Regions from separate parts of the Kitasatospora sp. NPDC114501 genome, predicted to be linked through region 1. Evidence: riboswitches for the same ligand, from Rfam matches in the RefSeq annotation. Region 1 holds a riboswitch; each other region holds the start of a gene.
The links. Region 1 has a riboswitch for cobalamin ahead of nicT (Nickel transporter NicT). Riboswitches for the same ligand answer to the same signal wherever they lie in the genome.
Positions count from the first base shown of each region.

Region 1 (6,089 bases):
GTCGGCGTGCACCCCGGACCCTTCGTGTCCGCCGAACTGGCGCGGGCGGTCGGCGTCGAGCGGGCCGAGCGGGCGATCGGGGAGCTGCGCGGTGTCCACCTGCTGGACGAGGTGGTGGACGACGACCGCGAGGACCGCTTCCGGGCCCACGACGTGGTGCGGCTGCACGCCTACGGCCGGACCCGGGAGCTGCCGGACCGCGGGCCGCTCCTCGCCGGGGTCGTGGCGTACTACCGGGGCCGGGCGTCGGCTGCCGACCGCGCGACGGCCGGGAACCGGCTCCGCCTCCAGGACCCGAGCGGTGACGAGCTGCCCCGCTTCGCCTCCGGGGCCGCGGCCCTGGAGTGGCTGTACGCCGAACGGGCCAACTTCCGCGCGGTGGTGGAGGAGGCGGCCGAGCAGGGCTGGCACGGCGAGGTGTGGCGGCTCTGCGAGTCGCTCTGGCCGCTCTACCACGGCCGCAAGCTCTACCAGGACTGGATCGCCACCCACCGGCTCGGCGTCGAGTCGGCCCAGTGGGACAACCAGCCGGCCGCCGTGGTGCGGATGCGCAACCAGCTCGCCCGTGCCCACGTCGACCGCGGGGAGTACCGGCTCGCCGCCGAGCAGTTGGCGCTCGCCACGGAGCAGGTGCCGCTGGTGACCGAACGCCAGGTGGTGGGGGTGCTCTACGAGACGGACGGTCTGCTCTGCCTGGCCGACGGCCGCCCGGCCGACGCGGTGGAGCGGTTCACCCTGGCCCTGGCGGAGAACCGGGGCGACGACCACGGCGAGATCGTCCAGAACTACAACCTGGCGCAGGCGCTGATCGCCGACGGCCGTCCGGAGCAGGCGCTGGCCCTGCTGTCCGAAGCCACGGCTCACGCCGGGCGGACGGGGGACGACGACATGCTGATGAAGCTGCCGCTGGTCCGCGCCCGGGCCCACCGGGCGCTCGGGCAGCTGGACCTCGCCGTGGCCCACGCGGACGACTGCGCCCGGCAGGCCAGGCAGCGCAGCCAGTACGCCAAGGAGGCGCAGGCCCACACCCTGCTGGTCTCCCTCGCCGAGGAACTGGACGACGCGGAGCTGGCCGAGCGCAGCCGGGTGCGGCTGAGGGAGCTGTCGGACTAAGGCGTGTCTGACAATTCCCGCCGGGTGCGCGACGCCGGGGCACGCACCTCGCCGCGTTGTCGTCGGTCACCAATGGCCCCCAGCCTTCGGCCGGGAGGTGCCCCCACCGCAGTGGCTCCCTCCTCCGCCTTGCGATGCACGCACCCCAACGCCGCGCCCTGATCCGACGCGAATTGTCAGACACGCCTTAGGAGCCGGTGCGGAACGACACCCGGGTGCGGTGCTCGCCGGTGCGGACGGTGAGCCCGTGTGCGGGGAGCCCGGCCGGCTCGCCGCCGTCGGCGAGCCAGGAGGCGACGGCGGCGCCGAGCAGCAGCGGGTCGATGCCGGGGTCGGGGCTGTCCCAGTCCGGCTCGGCGCGGGCCTCCAGCAGCTGGCCGGTGCGCAGCCGCAGCAGGTGGCGGGCCGGGCCGAGGGCGGCCACCGCGACGGCCAGGCCGGGGAGTTCGGCGGCGGTGTCGGCGAGCCAGCGGGTGGCCGGGCGTTCGGCGTGGGCCTCGGTGCGGGCGAGGACCTCGGCGGTGTAGCGCAGGGCGTCGCCCGGGTGTTCGTCGGTGAGGGCGTGGAAGCCGCGCGGGGTGTGGCCGTCCGAGGCGATGGGGTAGCGCCGGAGGCTGACCTCGGTGCCCGCGCCGCTGCCCTCGACATCGTACGCGGTGGGCCCCTCGGTGGTCGTGGGGAGCGGCCTGGGGTAGGGCGGCAGGGCCGGCTCGTCGCCGGGTTCGTCCAGCCCGTCCAGGAAGGAGTAGAGCAGCGGGCGCAGCAGCCGGGCGGACTCGCCGCGGTGGGCGAGCGACCGGCCGGTGATGCCGCTCAGGCCGGCCGGGTCCTGGGCCAGGGCCAGTTCGAGCTGGGCGGCGAGGTCCCCGTCCGGGTCGAGGACGGGCGCGGCCTGGCCGAAGGCGTAGCCGGGGGAGCGCGGGTCGAGTTCGGCGGCGCCGGTGGCGACGAGCACGGTGGGGCGTTCCAGGGCGGCGCCGTAGACGGTGACCGAGCCGTGGTCGCCGATCACGCAGTCGGCGGCGACGAGAGCGGCCTGCCAGCCCTGGTGGGGCGGGATCAGGCGCAGGCCCATCCGGCGGGCGTCGTCGAGCAGCGCCTCGGGGTCGTGGCGGCTCCAGACGTTGGGGTGCAGCACGACGGCGACCGTGTACTCGTCGGCGGGGAGCCGGCGGACCAGCCGCTGGGGGAGGTCGGGGTGGCGGCCGAATAACGAGTGCTCGCTCCAGGTGGAGCTGACGACGACGAGCCGTCGGCCGCCGGTGGCGCCGAGCGCGGCGCGGTAGCCGTCGCGGGAGCGCCGGCTGCCGAGCATCCGGTCGAAGCACGGGTCGCCGACCACCCGGGCGACGTCCAGCGCCTCGGGGCAGGAGTCCCGCAGCCGGTCCAGCTGCTCGGGGTGGGAGAGGCCGAGGACGTCCACGAACACCCGTCCGCGGTGGGTGAGTTCGTTGCGGGACAGGCCGGCGGCGGTGACCGTGTCGCCGGTCGACTCGGTGACCAGGCGGTTGTAGCCGGCGCCGTGCGGGAGGACGACGAGGCGGGCGTCCAGGCGGTGCATGGAGGAGTGGACGGCGCAGGCGACGGCCAGGTCGAAGCGGCGGCGGACGGCGTCCTCCCAGTCCAGCACGGTGAAGCCGGGCAGGCCGTGCAGGTACTCGTCCAGGGCGCGGTCGGCGAAGGCGGAGCCGGGGTTGACGGTGAAGTACCGCTCGATGCCGTCCGGGCTCAGCAGGGTGAGGACGTCCAGGACCCGGGTGGCCGAGGTGAGGGTGCGGGCGACCGCCAGCACACGGGCCCTGACCGGTCGGGTGTTCCAGCGGTCGGCGGGCCAGGCGTGGGGGTGGGACGGCACATCATGATCGTACTGGTCGGGGCCGGTCCCGGCGGGGGTTTCCGGGTGTCAGCCCGCGGCCGCGGTGGGCTCGTGGTGCTCGGCGGCGGTGCACTCGTCGAGGAGGGGGCGCATGGCCTCGTCCACGAGCCGGTAGCGCACCACTCGTCCGTCCCGGTCGCCGGTCACCACGCCGGCGGTGCGGAGCAGCCGCAGGGCCTGGGAGACGGCGGGGTCGCGCATGCCGGTGGCGACCGCCAGGTCGGTGACGGCGAGCGGGCCGGCCCGGTGGAGCGCGAGCAGCAGGGCGAGCCGCCCGGGGTCGGCGAGCAGCGAGAACCGCTCGGCCCAGGACCGGACGTGCGCGGGCTCGCCGATCGCGGCGATGGCCTCGCAGACCCGGTGCCCGTCGATGGTGCGGTGGCCCGCGCGGTCGGCCGGTACGAGATGCATGCGGACATTCTTGCAGGCGGCGTCCTGTGATCCTGGACACCTGCGCAGGTGCGCAGCCTTGCACCCGTGGGGCCCGGCCCCTACGGTGTTCCCCGCCGTGGTGCTCGGGAAGACCGGTGACGGATCCTCAGGGATCCCAGCCCGGAGCGGCCCTCGCCACTGTGATCGGGTCGTTCCTCCGTCCACGGAGGAGCGTCGTCCGTACCCATGAAGCCACTGGGCGCCCCGCGCGCCTGGGAAGGCGGGTGCGGGCGTGTCCCGTCAGCCAGGAGACCGGCCACGGCATCTCACGAGGTTTTCCACGAGGTGCTGGAGCGTGATCCGCAGATGACCCTGCCCGAAACCGTCGCCCCCGGGGCGAAGGCGACCCCCTCCGCGCTGCCCGCCTTCAAGTGGCGGCGCGAGGACACCGTCCGTACGGCCGGGCTGATGGGGGTGATCCTGGCCATGCACGTGGTGGCCTTCGGGACGCTCGTCTTCCTGGTCGCACCCGAGCGGTACGCGGTCGGTACCCAGGTCTTCGGGGTGGGCCTGGGTATCACCGCGTACACCCTCGGCATGCGGCACGCCTTCGACGCCGACCACATCGCGGTGATCGACAACACCACCCGCAAGCTGATGGCGGACGGCAAGCGGCCGGTCTCGGTGGGCTTCTGGTTCGCCCTCGGGCACTCCTCGATGGTGGTCCTGATGGCCGCCCTGGTGGCGGGCGGCGCGCAGCTGGCGAACACGCTGATGGACGACGAGTCGACCACCCACCAGTGGCTCGGCATGATCGGGACGACCACCTCGGGCGTCTTCCTCTACCTGATCGGCGCGCTCAACCTGGCGGCACTGCTCGGCATCCTCAAGGTGTTCCGGGCGATGCGGGCGGGGCAGTTCGACGAGCGGGAGCTGGAGGCGCACCTCGACTCGCGCGGCTTCATGGCCCGGGTGCTGAACCGGGCGACCCGGTCGATCACCCGGCCGGGGCAGATGTTCCCGGTGGGCTTGGTGCTGGGACTGGGCTTCGACACCGCGACCGAGGTCACCCTGATGGTGATGGCCGGCTCGGGCGCGGCCTCCGGGCTGCCCTGGTACGCGATCGCCTGCCTGCCGCTGCTGTTCGCCGCCGGGATGAGCCTGTTCGACACCCTGGACGGGACGTTCATGAACTTCGCGTACCAGTGGGCCTTCGCCAACCCGGTCCGGAAGGTGTACTACAACCTGACCATCACCGGGCTGTCGATCGCGGTGGCCTTCGTCATCGGCACCATCGAGCTGGTCGGGGTGCTGCACGAGAAGCTCGACCTGACCGACCCGGTCTCCGGATTCGTCGCGGACATCTCGCTGGACAACGTCGGCTACGCCATCGCCGGGCTGTTCGTGGTGGTCTGGGCGATCGCGATCGGGTACTGGAAGCTCGCCCGGGTCGAGCAGCGCTGGACGCCTGGCCAGGACGCCTGAGCGCCCGTCCCGCCGGTCGCTCCGGGGCCGCGGCGCGACGCCGGCGGGGGCGGGGCGCACGGCGCGCGCCCGGGGGTGACGGCGCGGTGGCGCGGGGGGCGCGCAAGGGGCACCGGGGGTTCTGTCGGGGGTGCTCGGCGGGCGCTCCGGGCCGGGGGTTCGTAGGCTCGACGCATGGCGGATGCGTACGCGGGGCGGCGGGAGCGGGTGAGGGAGCACTGCGGTGCGGCCGGGGCCGATGCGGCGCTGATCACCCGGGCGGCGAACGTGCGGTACCTGACGGGCTGCGCGCCCTGCGGGGCGAGCCTGCTCCTGACCAGGGAGCGGGCCCTGCTCGCGCTGCCGGACGACCTGCCGCCGGACGACTCCGGGGAGCACCTGATCGCCCCGGACGTCACCCGGCTGCCGGTGGCGGCCGGTTCGGACACCGCGCTGGCGGCCGCGACCGCCGCCGCGCGGTCCGGGGTGTCGGGCCTGGCGGTGGAGGAGCACGACCTGACCGTCACCCGGCACCGGGCGGTGGCCGGCCTGACCGAGGGGGCCCGGCTGGTGGACCTCGGCCAGACGGTCGAGCGGCTGCGGGTGGTCAAGGACGAGCACGAGATCGCCGACCTGCGGATCGCCGCGGAGATCGCCGACCAGGCGCTGGGCGAGCTGCTGGAGTCGATCCTGGTCGGCCGCACCGAGCGGCACCTGGCGATGGAGCTGGAGCGCCGGATGATCGACCACGGCGCCGACCGGGCGGCCTTCCCGGTCTCGGTCGGCACCGGAAGCCACTCCGGCCAGGCCGCCCACCAGCCGACCGACCGCCGGGTGGAGGAGGGCGACTTCCTGACCGTGGTGATGGGCGCCCAGTACCGCGGCTACGGCGTCTCGACCGCCCGCACCTTCGTGATCGGCGCGGCCCCCGCGCCCTGGCAGGTGGAGCTGCACCGGCTGGTCTTCCGGGCCCAGCGGGCCGGGCGGGAGGCGCTCGGACCGGGGGTGGAGCAGTGCGTGCCCGACCGGGCGGCGCGGCAGGTCCTGGAGGCGGCCGGCCACACCGAGGCCTCCCCGCACCCGGTGGGCCACGGCATCGGGCTGGAGATGCGGGAGGCGCCGCGCCTCGGCCCGGCGGACATGGGTAAACTGGACAGCCGCGTGCCGGTCACCGTCGGCCCAGGGGTCCACCTCCCGGGCAAGGGCGGCGTCCGGATCGAGGACACGCTCGTCGTGCGCCCCCTCGAGGAGGGCGGGCCCGAGC
Region 1 covers NZ_JBVKDS010000009.1:204,180-210,268, forward strand. The annotation lists gene ACZ7RU_RS18815 (AAA family ATPase) at 1-1,113, shown strand, start outside; gene ACZ7RU_RS18820 (hypothetical protein) at 1,301-2,968, opposite strand; gene ACZ7RU_RS18825 (ArsR/SmtB family transcription factor) at 3,017-3,400, opposite strand; cobalamin riboswitch at 3,482-3,696, shown strand; gene nicT (Nickel transporter NicT) at 3,728-4,846, shown strand; gene ACZ7RU_RS18835 (M24 family metallopeptidase) at 5,021-6,089, shown strand, end outside.

Region 2 (6,089 bases), on a different contig from region 1:
CCCGTGGCCAGGCCGTGCAGCAGGCCCCGGCTCCGGAACCAGTACACGTAGGCGAACGCGCCGTAGAAGAACAGACCTTCCACGCACGCCGCGAAGCAGATCAGGTTGAGCAGGAACGCCCGCCTGTCCTCCTTCGTCCGAAGCGAGTCGATGTGGTCGACCGCGTTCATGTACTTGAAGCAGAACTGGGCCTTCTGGCGGATGGAGGGGATGTTCTCCACCGCGGCGAAGGCCGCGTTGCGGTCCTCCGGGTCGGGCAGGTAGGTGTCCAGCAGCGTCAGGTAGAACTGGACGTGCACGGCCTCCTCGAACAGCTGGCGCGACAGGTACAGCCGCGCCTCCGGGGAGTTGATGTGCTTGTAGAGGCTCAGCACCACGTTGTTGGAGACGATCGAGTCACCGGTCGCGAAGAACGCGACCAGTCGCCCGATGAGGTGCCGCTCGCCCTCGCTCAGCTTCGCCAGGTCGGCGACGTCCGAGTGCAGGTCCACCTCCTCCACCGTCCAGGTGTTCTTGATGGCGTCCCGGTACCGGTCGTAGAACGACGGGTACCGCATCGGGCGCAGGGTCAGCTCGAAGCCGGGGTCGAGCAGCATCTTGCGGTCTTCGGGGGTGCTCACTGGCAGGCCTCGCAGGACTCGGGGTTCTCCAGGGAGCAGGCGATGGCGGCTTCCTGCTCCGGGGTGAGGGAGGGGGTGTTCACGGGCACGGGCGCGGGCGCGGCCGCACGCGCGGTGCCGGACGCGGCCTGGGCAATGCGGGTGGCCGGGCGCGAACGCAGGTAGTAGGTGGTCTTGAGACCCACCTTCCACGCGTAGGCGTACATCGAGCTGAGCTTGCCGATGGTCGGCGCCGCCATGAACAGGTTCAGGGACTGGCTCTGGTCCAGGTACGGCATGCGGGCCGCCGCCAGGTCGATCAGCGCGCGCTGCGGCAGCTCCCAGGCCGTCCGGTACAGCGAACGGACCTCGGCGGGCAGCCAGTTCAGCTCCTGCACCGAGCCGTTGGCGTCGCGCAGCGCGTCCCGGGTCTGCTGGTCCCAGACGCCGAGGTCCTTGAGCTCGCGCACCAGGTACGGGTTGACCTGGAGGAACTCGCCGGACAGCGTCTCGCGCTTGAACAGGTTGGACACCTGCGGCTCGATGCACTCGTACACGCCGGCGATGGACGCGATGGTCGCGGTCGGCGCGATGGCCAGCAGCAGCGAGTTGCGCAGGCCGGTCTCGGCGATCCGGGCGCGCAGCGCGGTCCAGCGGTCGGCCCACTGCGGGGCGGCGCTCGGGAAGTGGTCGATGTGCAGCTCGCCGCGGGCGGCGCGGGTCTCGCCGTACGCCTCGTGGCGGCCCAGCTGCTCGGCCAGGTCGGCGGAGCGCTCGTAGGCGGTGAGCATGATGCGCTCGGCGATCAGCGTGGACAACTGCTTCGCCTCGGCGGAGTCGAAGTCGATCCGCAGCTTGAAGAAGACGTCTTGGAGGCCCATCACGCCCAGGCCGACCGGCCGCCAGCGGGAGTTGGACGTCCCGGCCTCGGTGGTCGGGTAGAAGTTGATGTCCACCACGCGGTCGAGGAAGGTGACGGCGGTGCGCACGGTGGCGTCCAGCCGCTCCCAGTCCATGGCGCCGAGCAGGTCGGCGGCGGAGGCGCTGGGGGCCACGTGGGCGCCCAGGTTGACCGAGCCCAGGTTGCAGACGGCGGTCTCGGAGTCGTCCGTGACCTCCAGGATCTCGGTGCACAGGTTGGAGGAGTGCACCGTACGGCCCGGCAGCGCGGTCTGGTTGGCGGCGCGGTTGGAGGCGTCCTTGAAGGTCATCCAGCCGTTGCCGGTCTGCGCCAGGGTGCGCATCATGCGGGCGTACAGGGTCTGCGCCGGGATGGTGCGCACGGCCTTGCCGGCCTGCTCGGCCTTGCGGTACGCCTCGTCGAAGTCGGCGCCCCACAGGTCGACCAGCTCGGGCACGTCGGCCGGGGAGAACAGCGACCAGTCCTCGTCGGCGTTGACCCGGCGCATGAACTCGTCCGGGATCCAGTGCGCCAGGTTGAGGTTGTGGGTGCGGCGGGCCTCTTCGCCGGTGTTGTCGCGGAGCTCCAGGAACTCCTCGATGTCGGCGTGCCAGGTCTCCAGGTAGACGCAGGCCGCGCCCTTGCGGCGGCCGCCCTGGTTGACGGCGGCGACCGAGGAGTCGAGGGTGCGCAGGAACGGCACGATGCCGTTGGACTTGCCGTTGGTGCCGCGGATCAGGCTGCCGCGCGAGCGGATGCGCGAGTAGGACAGGCCGATGCCGCCGGCGTGCTTGGAGAGGCGGGCGATCTGCGCGTAGCGGTTGTAGATCGAGTCCAGGTTGTCCAGCGGCGAGTCGAGCAGGTAGCAGCTCGACATCTGCGGGTGCCGGGTGCCGGAGTTGAAGAGCGTCGGCGAGGAGGTCAGGTACTCCAGGCGGCTCATCAGGCCGTACAGCTCGGCCACCTCGCGCACCGACTGCTCGCTGTCGCCGACCGCCAGGCCACAGGCGACGCGGAGCAGGAAGTGCTGCGGGGTCTCGATCACCTTGCGGGTGATCGGGTGGCGCAGCAGGTAGCGGGACTGCACGGTGCGCAGGCCGAAGTACTCGAAGCGGTCGTCGCCCGAGGTGTCGACCAGCGCGTCCAGGGCGGCGGCGTGCTTGGTGACGAAGGCCGCGGTGGTGTCGCCGATCAGGCCCTCGGCGTGGCCGACGGCGATCGAGGCGGAGAAGGACGTCGAGCCCTGGCTGTTCGCCTCGTCGACGATCTCCAGGGCGAGCAGGCGGGCGGCCAGCTTCGAGTACTGGGGGTCCTCGGCGATCATCGACGCGGCGGCGTCCACGGCCAGCCCGCGGAGTTCGGCGAAGTCCGAGCCGGCGTGGCGGCCGCGCAGCGCGGCGGCGGCGACGTGGCCGGGGTCCACCTCGGTGAGGTCGGTGCTGCGGTCGGTGAGAAGCCGCAGCAGGGCGCCGCCGGGGTCGGAGACCGTCGGGTCGGTGAAGGCGGTACCGGAGCCCTGGGCGGGCAGGGTGGCTGAGGCAGCGGTGGTCAAGGCGCTCTCTCCTGGCGGCGATCGGCGGCGGTGATCGGGGGCCACCGGGCCGATCGGGGCAGGGGAGCACGGCACGAACGCAGACGGCGTCGCGCGACGGTGACTCCCCGGCCCGCCCGCGAGGCCCGGAGGGGTACTGCTCGTGCTCGCGCGGCCTCTGCGGGAGGGCCGTGGCGCACGCCGTCGGCAGGTCATCGGACTCGCGGGTACGGCTGCTGGAACCGCCCGCTCACCGCTGCGGGGCAGTCCCGGATTCGCACCGGGTTCCCCTGCATCGACAGCAGGAGTGAGCATACATGTAGTGGTGTCTCCCTGAAGCGACCCCAGATGTAGTGCGGCGCCGCGTGTCGGGGCGATAACCGGTCGTACCGGAACCATGGCGGACGGGGGCCGTCGGCGACTCCGGAACGGGGCCGGGGCGTCCTGGTTTCGATACGGAATGGCCACCGGGAGGATCGGTGGTCACGCGGATGCCCTACGATCTGGGCGCATGAGCGACGGAACTGGCGTACCTGGGCAGGGGCCGCAGGGAACGCCTCCCGCCGGGCCGGGGGGCGCACAGAGTCAGCAGCCGGTGGTACCTGGTCCGGTACCGCCGCCGAGTGGGGGTTTCGGGCCGCCGCCCGCCTCGTACGGGCCGGTCGTGCCGTCGGCGCAGCCGGTCGCGCAGCCCATCCCCCCGGTGCCGCATCCGGTGGCGCCTCCGCCGCAGCCGGCTCCGCCGGTCGCGCAGCCGCAGCCCCAGCCGCACCCGGTCGGGCAGCCGCAGCCGAACCCCCAGCCGCACCCGGTCGGGCAGCCGCAGCCGAACCCCCAGCCGCAGTGGCACCTCCAGCAGCAGCCCCAGCAGCCGGGCCCGCCGCGGCGGGCCGAGCCGGACTGGGACGCGCTGGCGGACCGCAACGAGGCCGACGGCAAGCGCCGTCGCCGGATGAAGGTCATCGGCGTGGTGGCCGCGGTCGCCGTGGTCGGTGGCCTGGCCGCCGGTGGCGTGCTGCTGTTCAAGGGCAAGAAGGTCGACGGCCCCACGACGGCCACCACCGCCCAGCCGACGGTCGTCCCGAGCGCCTCCGGCACGCCGGGCCAGCCGGACGACCCGTCGAAGCCGATCTGGGAGGCCGCCACCGACCCGGCACCGCAGGACGCGGGAGCGCTGTTCTCCGCGCTCCAGGTGACGATCAACGGTGCCACCTGGAACCGGACCGTGGTGGCGCTGGACTCGCCCTGCTGGGACGGGAACTCCACGACCGGCGGGCTGGGCAAGGTGCTCGGCGACCAGGGGTGCCAGCAGGTGCTCCGGGCGACGTACGTGTCCGGTGAGAGCGCGGTCACGGTCGGGGTGGCGGTCTTCGACCACAGGATCCAGGCCGAGACCGCGACGAAGAACTTCGCCGGTCAGCTCAAGGGCGCGCCCGCGGCCGGATCGCCGGCGTTCTGCGCCGCCGCCGGCTGCACGGGCACCCACAACAGCCTGGGCCGGTACGCCTACTTCACGGTCGAGGGCTCGGCCAAGGGCGGCAACGCCCCGGACGCCACGGCGACCGCGGCGGCCTCCGGGTTCGCCGAGCACGTCAAGGGGCAGCTGCTCAAGCGCGCCAAGGCCGCGTCCTCGGCCGCGCCCGGCGTCCAGGGCACCCCGCCGGCTCCGGCGGGCTGACCAGCCGGGACGCCCCCGCCGGTGACCCCGGCGGGTCGGCCCGCCGGGACACTCCGGCCCCGGTGGATCGTTCGCGGGGGCCGGGGGAGTGTGGCAGTCTCTCGGGACAGTCATTTCGTATGCGTGTTCCGGTTGCGTCCGTGGGGGGCGGCGCCGGCGAGCAACCGGAGGAGCGGTCCGTGGCCCTGCCCAGAGCCCTGCGCGGCAAGCCCGCCGTCCTGGCCGCGGCCGGGGCCGTCGTCGCCGCGGGAGCGGTCTTCCTGCTCGACCACGACGGCAGGGCCGAAGGCGAACAGCCCCCGAGGGTCCCGGTGTCGGTCGGCCTTCCGGGGCGCACCCTGCCGCCGGAGGTCGGCCGGGACCTGCTCGCCCGGGACCCGCAGGCCTCGCCGAACGCCCGCGCGGTCCAGCAGTTCCTCGCCGACCTGGAGGCCCAGGCCCGTACCGGGCAGAGCGGCGGCACGGTGATCGGCCAGCACGTCGAGGCGCACAACGAGCGCAACAACCCCGAGTACGGGGACTACCGGGGCACCAAGCAGGTCGGCTACTACTACAAGAAGGCCGCCGACATCACCGGCAAGCTGCCCGGCTTCGTGGAGACCGACCTCGGCCCCGGCTACGGCCAGAACGGCTGGGGCGTGGGCAACCCGCGCTCCTACTCGGCCGGCCGCTGGCCCACCTGCCGGGCCGGCTGGCAGTACACCGACGACGCCGTCGACCTGCTGTCCGCCGTCTGGAGCGGCCACCCGCGGGCCGAGGACGGCGGCTACGGCGCGGCGGGCGCGCAGCAGAACTGCGACGGCAGCAGCACCGAACTGCCCGACAACGGCGGCGCTCCGGCCGGGATCGTCGGCATGTCCTTCCACCAGCCCTACCCCGGGTCGGAGGTCAAGTCCTTCGAGCGGGTGCTCTGTTCGAACTCGCCGGCGGCCAAGGACCCCGACTGGTTCGGCCGGGTCGTGGACGGCGCCCACGACACCCCCGAGTACCGGGCGCTGATCACCGACCTCTCCTACCTGGCCGACCACCTGGAGTACCTGGCCGCCCACGACGTGCCGGTGCTGCTGCGCCCGTACCACGAGATGAACGTGCTGGACTGCTCCCGCCGGTTCTGGTGGGCGGGCCAGAAACCGGCCGAGTACCAGGCACTGTGGAAGATCACCTACCGGTACCTGGTGGAGACCCGGGGGCTGCACAACCTGCTGTTCGTCTGGACGCCGGTGTCCTGGGACGGCGCCCCGGGCATGGACCCCTGGGACTACTACCCGGGCGCCCAGTTCGTGGACGTGGTCGGGGTGGACGACTACAGCGGCAGCCCGGCGCACCCGATCGGCACCGGCGAGGTGTGGACCAAGCGGTACTACGACGGGCTGTCCGCCT
Region 2 covers NZ_JBVKDS010000002.1:309,167-315,255, forward strand. The annotation lists gene ACZ7RU_RS04905 (ribonucleotide-diphosphate reductase subunit beta) at 1-596, opposite strand, end outside; gene ACZ7RU_RS04910 (ribonucleoside-diphosphate reductase subunit alpha) at 617-3,028, opposite strand; cobalamin riboswitch at 3,221-3,346, opposite strand; gene ACZ7RU_RS04915 (hypothetical protein) at 3,747-4,709, shown strand; gene ACZ7RU_RS04920 (glycoside hydrolase family 26 protein) at 4,889-6,089, shown strand, end outside.
Region 2: linked by a shared signal. The riboswitch ahead of ACZ7RU_RS04910 (ribonucleoside-diphosphate reductase subunit alpha) and the one ahead of nicT (Nickel transporter NicT) in region 1 are both predicted to bind cobalamin.

Region 3 (6,089 bases), on a different contig from region 1:
TGGGCCCTGGCGAGCAGCCCGGGCTCGTAGGCCTTGACGCCCTCGGCCAGTGCCCGCTCCAGGTCGAGCGAGCCGACGATCCGGTCCTCGGCCACGCCGACCGGCAACTCGACCAGCTGGGAGGGCCGTTCGGAGGCGGACGGGGAGACGTGCGGGCCGTCCGGGCACTGCGGGTCGGGCGCGCCCGGGTCGCAGGCGAAGCGGCAGCCGTCCACGGTGGCGATGGACGGCAGCAGGCCGGCCAGCGCGCGCACCATGGTCGACTTCGCGGTGCCCTTCTCCCCGCGCACCAGCACGCCGCCCACGGCCGGGGAGACCGCGTTCAGCAGTAGCCCGAGCCGCAGGTCGGCCATGCCGACGATCGCGGTGAACGGATAGCGGACGTCGGTCATGCGTCACTCCCAGGGGCCCCGGGCGGCAGGAACGGCAGCGATCCGGCCGCCGGCACCCCGCCCTCGATCAGCTTCCACAGCGCGTCGGTGTCCGCGTGTTCCTCGATCAGGTCGCCCAGCCGGTCCAGCCGGGCCTCGCGTGCCGCGGCGAAGCAGGTGTCCGGCGCCGGGACGAACGCCCGGCCGGACGACTCGGCGACCTCGCGCAGGAGTTCACGGCGGAACCCGTCGTTCTCCAGCGCGCCGTGCCAGGTCGTGCCCCAGACCGCGCCCACCCGGCAGCCGTCCAGGAACGGGGTGCCGCCCTCGACCGCCACCACACCGTGGTGGATCTCGTAGCCCTCGACCCGCTGCCCGTACGCCTCGCCGACCGGCCGCGCCAGCACCTTCTCGGCGCCGAACCGCACCCGGGTCGGCAGCAGGCCGAGCCCGTCGACGGCGCCCGCCTTCGACTCGACCTCGTCCACGATCGAGTGCGCCAGCATCTGGTAGCCGCCGCAGACCCCGAGGACCGGCAGTCCGGCCGCCGCCCGCGCCTTCAGGGCCGGCTCCAGGCCGCGCTCGCGCAGCCAGGCGAGGTCCGCGACGGTGGCCCGGGTGCCGGGCAGCACCACCAGGTCGGCGTCGGCCAGCTCCTCCGGCCTGGTCGCCCAGCGCACCAGCACGCCCGGCTCCTGCGCGAGCGCGTCCAGGTCGGTGAAGTTGGACAGCCGGGGGAAGCGCACCACGGCCACCCGCAGCACGTCCGCGCCGAGCGGTCCGGGCCCGTCCGTCCGGTCGACCACCGTGGACAGGTCCAGCGAGTCCTCGGCGTCCAGCCAGAGCCCGGGCAGCATCGGCAGGGTGCCCAGCACCGGACGTCCGGTCAGCTCGTGCAGCATCTCCAGTCCGGGCGCCAGCAGCCGCGTGTCGCCGCGGAACTTGTTGACGAACCAGCCCGCCACGTGCCGCTGGTCCTCCGCCGACAGCAGCGCCAGCGTCCCGTACATCGCGGCGAAGACCCCGCCGCGGTCGATGTCCCCGACCACCACCACCGGCAGGGCGGCGGCCGTGGCCAGGCCCATGTTGGCGATGTCGCGGTCGCGCAGGTTGATCTCGGCGGGCGAGCCCGCGCCCTCGCAGACCACCACGTCGTAGCGGCGGCGCAGGTCGGCCAGGCACTCCAGGGCGCGCTCCAGCAGGACGGGCTTGCGCTCGCGGTAGTCCAGCGCGCCCACCTCGGCCACCGGCCGGCCGAGCAGCACCACCTGGCTGCGGCCGTCCGCGCCGGGCTTGAGCAGCACCGGGTTCATCGCCGCCTCCGGCTCCACCCGGGCGGCCTGCGCCTGCATCGCCTGGGCACGGCCGATCTCGGCGCCGTCGGCGGTGACGAAGGAGTTCAGCGACATGTTCTGCGCCTTGAACGGCGCGACCCGCACGCCCTGGCGGGCGAGCCAGCGGCAGATCCCGGCCGTCACCACGCTCTTGCCCGCGTCCGAGGTCGTCCCCGCGACCAGCAGCGCGTTCGTCATGCCCGCCCCCTCCTCTTCAGCAGCGTCCGCAGCAGGACGTGCCCCGCGACCGTCGTACCCAGCGCCAGTGCGCCCACCCGCCGGGAGAGCGCGCAGGCCCGTTCGATGTCGTCCACCGTCACCGGGCGCAGCTCCGCGCCCAGCACCGGCCGCTCCTCCACCCGCTCGCCGTACCGCAGTGTCCCGCCCAGCCGCACGCCCACCGCGCCGGCGAACGCCGCCTCGGCCTGGCCCGCGTTCGGGCTCGGGTGCGCGGAGCCGTCGCGCCGCCAGACCCGCCAGGCGGTCCGCGGTTCGGGCGCGGCGGCCACCGTCAGCAGCGCCGTCAGCCGGGCGCCGGGCCAGCCCGCCAGGTCGTCCAGCCGGGCCGAGGCCCAGCCGAACCGGGCGTAGCGGGGCGAGCGGTGGCCCACCATGGCGTCCAGGGTGTTCACGGCGCGGAAGGCCAGCAGGCCGGGGGTGCCGGCCAGGGTGCCCCAGGTCAGCGCGTTCACCACGGCGTCGGCGGTGTTCTCGGCCACCGACTCGACCACGGCCCGGGCGATCTGCTGCCCGTCCAGCGCGCTCGGGTCCCGCCCGCACAGGTGCGGCAGCCGCTCCCGGGCGGCCGCGAGGTCGCCCGCGGCGAGCGAGCGGCCGATGGTGCGCGCCTCCCGGGTCAGCGAGGTGCCGCCGAGCACGGTCCAGGTCGCGGCCGCGGCCAGCGCCGCCCGGCCCAGCGGGCGCCGGCCCACCGTACGGTCCAGGGCGAGGGCGCCCGCCGCGACCGCGCCGACGCACAGCGCCGTGTACCCGGCCCCGGCGGCGCGGCCGTCGCGCCACAGCCGCCGCTCCAGGCGGGTCGCGGCACTGCCGAAGACGGCCACCGGGTGACCCCGGCGGGGGTCGGCGAAGCGGGTGTCGGCGGCGTAGCCCGCGGCGGCGCCGAGCGCGAACGCGGCGGCGTGGGTCAGCGGGCGCGGAGCGGGGGAGGCGGTGAGCGGGGTCATCGGCCGCACGGCGGTGGGCAGCTCGGAGTCCGGCCGGGCGGGGCAGCCTGCATCGCGTGCGTGTCCTCACTCAGGGTCCGCGCCCTGGATCGACGTGACGGGGGCGAGAGTCTCCTGGCTTCCGGGTCGAACGCACTCCCGGAGCCTTCCAGCGGCCGTCGACGGCCCGCCGTGGCGATGTTCCGAGCGTGCTCCCCGGTGACAGTGGCGGGACCGCGCCGGACTTCCACCGGCTTCCTCTCCATGCCTCCGTTTGGCCCCAGGATCCCATCACGGGCCCGAACCGGGAGTCAACCGAGGTCACGGAGGGGTTGGTCACACGCGGGCGCTGACACCCCGTGGGATTCCCGGCACCGGCAGCAGCACCGGCAGCAGCACCGGCATGGCGCCGGCCCCGCCGCCGGCCCGCCGCCCGGATGACCCGGACGGCCCATCCGGATGGCCGGGCGGGCGGGGCGCCGGTGAACTGGTGCTCGAACACCGTCCGGTCCGAGAGCAACAGAGCGGGGAGCGAAATGCGTTGGGGAACCGCCGCCGTCGTGGCGGCCGCCGCGGTCGGGGCCACCGCGGTCGGGGCCGCCGTGCTGGTGATCGGCCGTCGGGCCTCCGAGCGGATGGTCCGTCCGGCGCCCGCCGTCCGGGAGTCCGGGCCGGTCGTGGTCCGCGGCCTCGCCCCCGGCCGGGTCACCTTCACCCGCGGGCACGCGAGCCTGCGTCCCGGCCGCTGGGCGGTCGAGTGGGCGGACGGCGGGCACGCGGTGGTCGAGGAGGTCCTGCACAGCGACGAGCGGGGCGTCACCCGCCGGCTGGTCCGCGCCGACCGGGGCACCCTCGCCCCCGGCACCGAGGTCCGCTTCACCCCCCGGGTCCTCCTCGGCGACCCCACCGAGGCGCTCGGCCTCGCCTTCGCCGACACCTTCGCCGACGGCGAGCTCGGCGCGCTGCCGGCCTGGCAGCTCGACGGCAGACGCGGCACCTGGGTGATCCTGGTGCACGGCCCCGAGGCCGACCGCCGGCAGACCCTCCCGGTGCTCCCCGTGCTCGACCGGCTCGGCCTGCCCGCCCTCGCCGTCACCTACCGGGGCGACCGGGGCGCCCCCCGCTCCCCGGACGGGCTCAGCCACTTCGGCGAGACCGAGTGGCGCGACGTCGAGTCGGCGGTACGGCTGGCGCTCGACAGCGGCGCGGGCAAGGTGATCCTCTACGGCTGGTCCCTCGGCGCGACCATGGCCCTGCGGACCGCGACCCGCTCCGCCTGGTCGCACGCCGTCCGGGGCCTGATCCTGGACTCGCCGGTGCTCGACCTCCCGGCCTCCGCCCGCCGGGACGCCGCCCGGGCCGGTTTCCGGGGCGTCGCCTCCGAACTCGGCGCCCTCGCCGCCGAGGGCCGCACCGGCGTCGACCTCGCGGACCTCGCCCGCCTCGCCGACGGCACCGACCTGCGGGTGCCCACCCTCGTCCTGCACAGCCCGGAGGACCGGATCGCGCCCTTCGGCACCGTCGAGAAGCTGGCCGCGGCCCGCCGCGACGTGGTCAGCCTCCAGCCCTTCCCGGGCGCCGACCACGCCACCCTCTGGAACACCGCCCCCGACCGCTACACGGAACTCCTCCGTCGCTGGCTCACACCGCTGCTGTAGCCCCCGGCAGCCCCCCCTCGCGCGCGCGGCGTTCCCGGCCGGGCCCGGACGGTTTTTCCGCCGCGCCGCCCCCCGTCCACTAATGGCGCTTTCCTCCGTTCCGCCCGGCGTGCGCGAGAAGTCGACCCGGCCGACTTCTCGCGCCGTGCGCTCCCCCCGACCCGCCCGCCAGCCGTCCGGAATCGGGCTGGACACCCCTGCCGGGCCTGGGCGGCGCGGATTTCCCGCACGCAATCGGACCCGCCGTCAGGGGCGACAATTGGCCCGGCTCCTTACCCCCCTCCCGTACGCACGGTGACCGGCCGAGTATTCCCGGCAACCGGGGTGTGACGAGTGGCATGGCCAGGTCACACGTTTCCGGCCAGGCGGTTTGCCGTTGTTGCCCGATCTTGCGGAGGTGCCACCACCGGTCGCCCGGTCGTACGGACAACCGGATGTGACAGAAGGCCGGTGCAAGGGGAAGACTGCTCGACGTGACGTCTCGGAACCCGCGCGACCGTGATGCCCCGCTCCCGCCGACGATCGGTACCGGTGCGACGGTGACCCGTCTCCCCGGAACGGCCCAACGGCCCGCCGGTGGCAGGCCGGGCGGGGCGGGTGTCCCCCGGAACGGAGTACCCCGGCGACGAGGGCCCGCTCCGGCTCCCGGACGTGGCCGGGTCCCCGTGCCTGAGGGCTTCCCGGCACCCGCCGAGCTGGCGCCGCTGGCCCGCCGGATGCTGGTGGACGCCGTCCGGGTCGCCCGCTGGGCCGGCGAGCTGGCCGAGGTCGACAAGCGCGGCGAACTGCTCCCGGAGGACGCCCGTGCGGCGGGCCGGGCACTGGCCATGACGGTCGGCGCGGCCACCAAGGCCTGGGGACGGGCGCTGCTGGTGGGCCTGGTGGAGCCCCGGGACGGCGGAGCCGGCCCCGGCTGGCGCCTGCACGCCTGGGAGCACGACGATGAGGCCGTGGTGCGCGGCTGGTCGGCGCTGTTCGACGCCTGGACCCTGCTCGCCCCGGTGCCGCCCGCCGCGCTGCGCGGCGTGTTCGCCGTCCTGGCCGGGCAGGCCGTGGACCAGGCCCCGCAGCTGCTCTCCTTCCTGCACCTGGTGGACGGCCCGGTCGCCGAGAGCGAGCTGCTGGAGCTGCTGCGCCGCGGCCTGGACGAGCGCCGGGTCGGTACGGGCCTCGGCGGACCGGGCCTGTCGCCGGTGCCGCACGCGGCCTCGGCGGTCTCCGCCGTCCGCGGCACCTGCCGCGCGCCGCAGATCGACACCCCGGCCGCGCCCTCCGACGTGGCCGCCGTCCTGGACTGGATGCTGGACGGCCTGGCGGCCGTCGGCGCCCTGGAGCGCAGGAACGACGCCGCGGAGCTGTCGCCGCTCGGCCACTGGGCGGTGCGGGCGAAGCTGGAGGAGATCTGCACGGTCGCGCAGACCGCGGCCGGGCACATCGAGCAGAGCGCCTTCGAGCTGCTGAACGCCTGTGCGGACTACTCGCCCGGCCCGGCCCGCGCCGAGTTCCGGGCCTGGGTCGCGGCCCGGCCCGCGGACCGGGCGGTGGCCGAGCTGCTGGACG
Region 3 covers NZ_JBVKDS010000010.1:270,484-276,572, forward strand. The annotation lists gene ACZ7RU_RS20735 (putative cobaltochelatase) at 1-392, opposite strand, end outside; gene ACZ7RU_RS20740 (cobyric acid synthase) at 389-1,903, opposite strand; gene ACZ7RU_RS20745 (cobalamin biosynthesis protein) at 1,900-2,892, opposite strand; cobalamin riboswitch at 3,000-3,132, opposite strand; gene ACZ7RU_RS20750 (alpha/beta hydrolase family protein) at 3,408-4,529, shown strand; gene ACZ7RU_RS20755 (hypothetical protein) at 5,195-6,089, shown strand, end outside.
Region 3: linked by a shared signal. The riboswitch ahead of ACZ7RU_RS20745 (cobalamin biosynthesis protein) and the one ahead of nicT (Nickel transporter NicT) in region 1 are both predicted to bind cobalamin.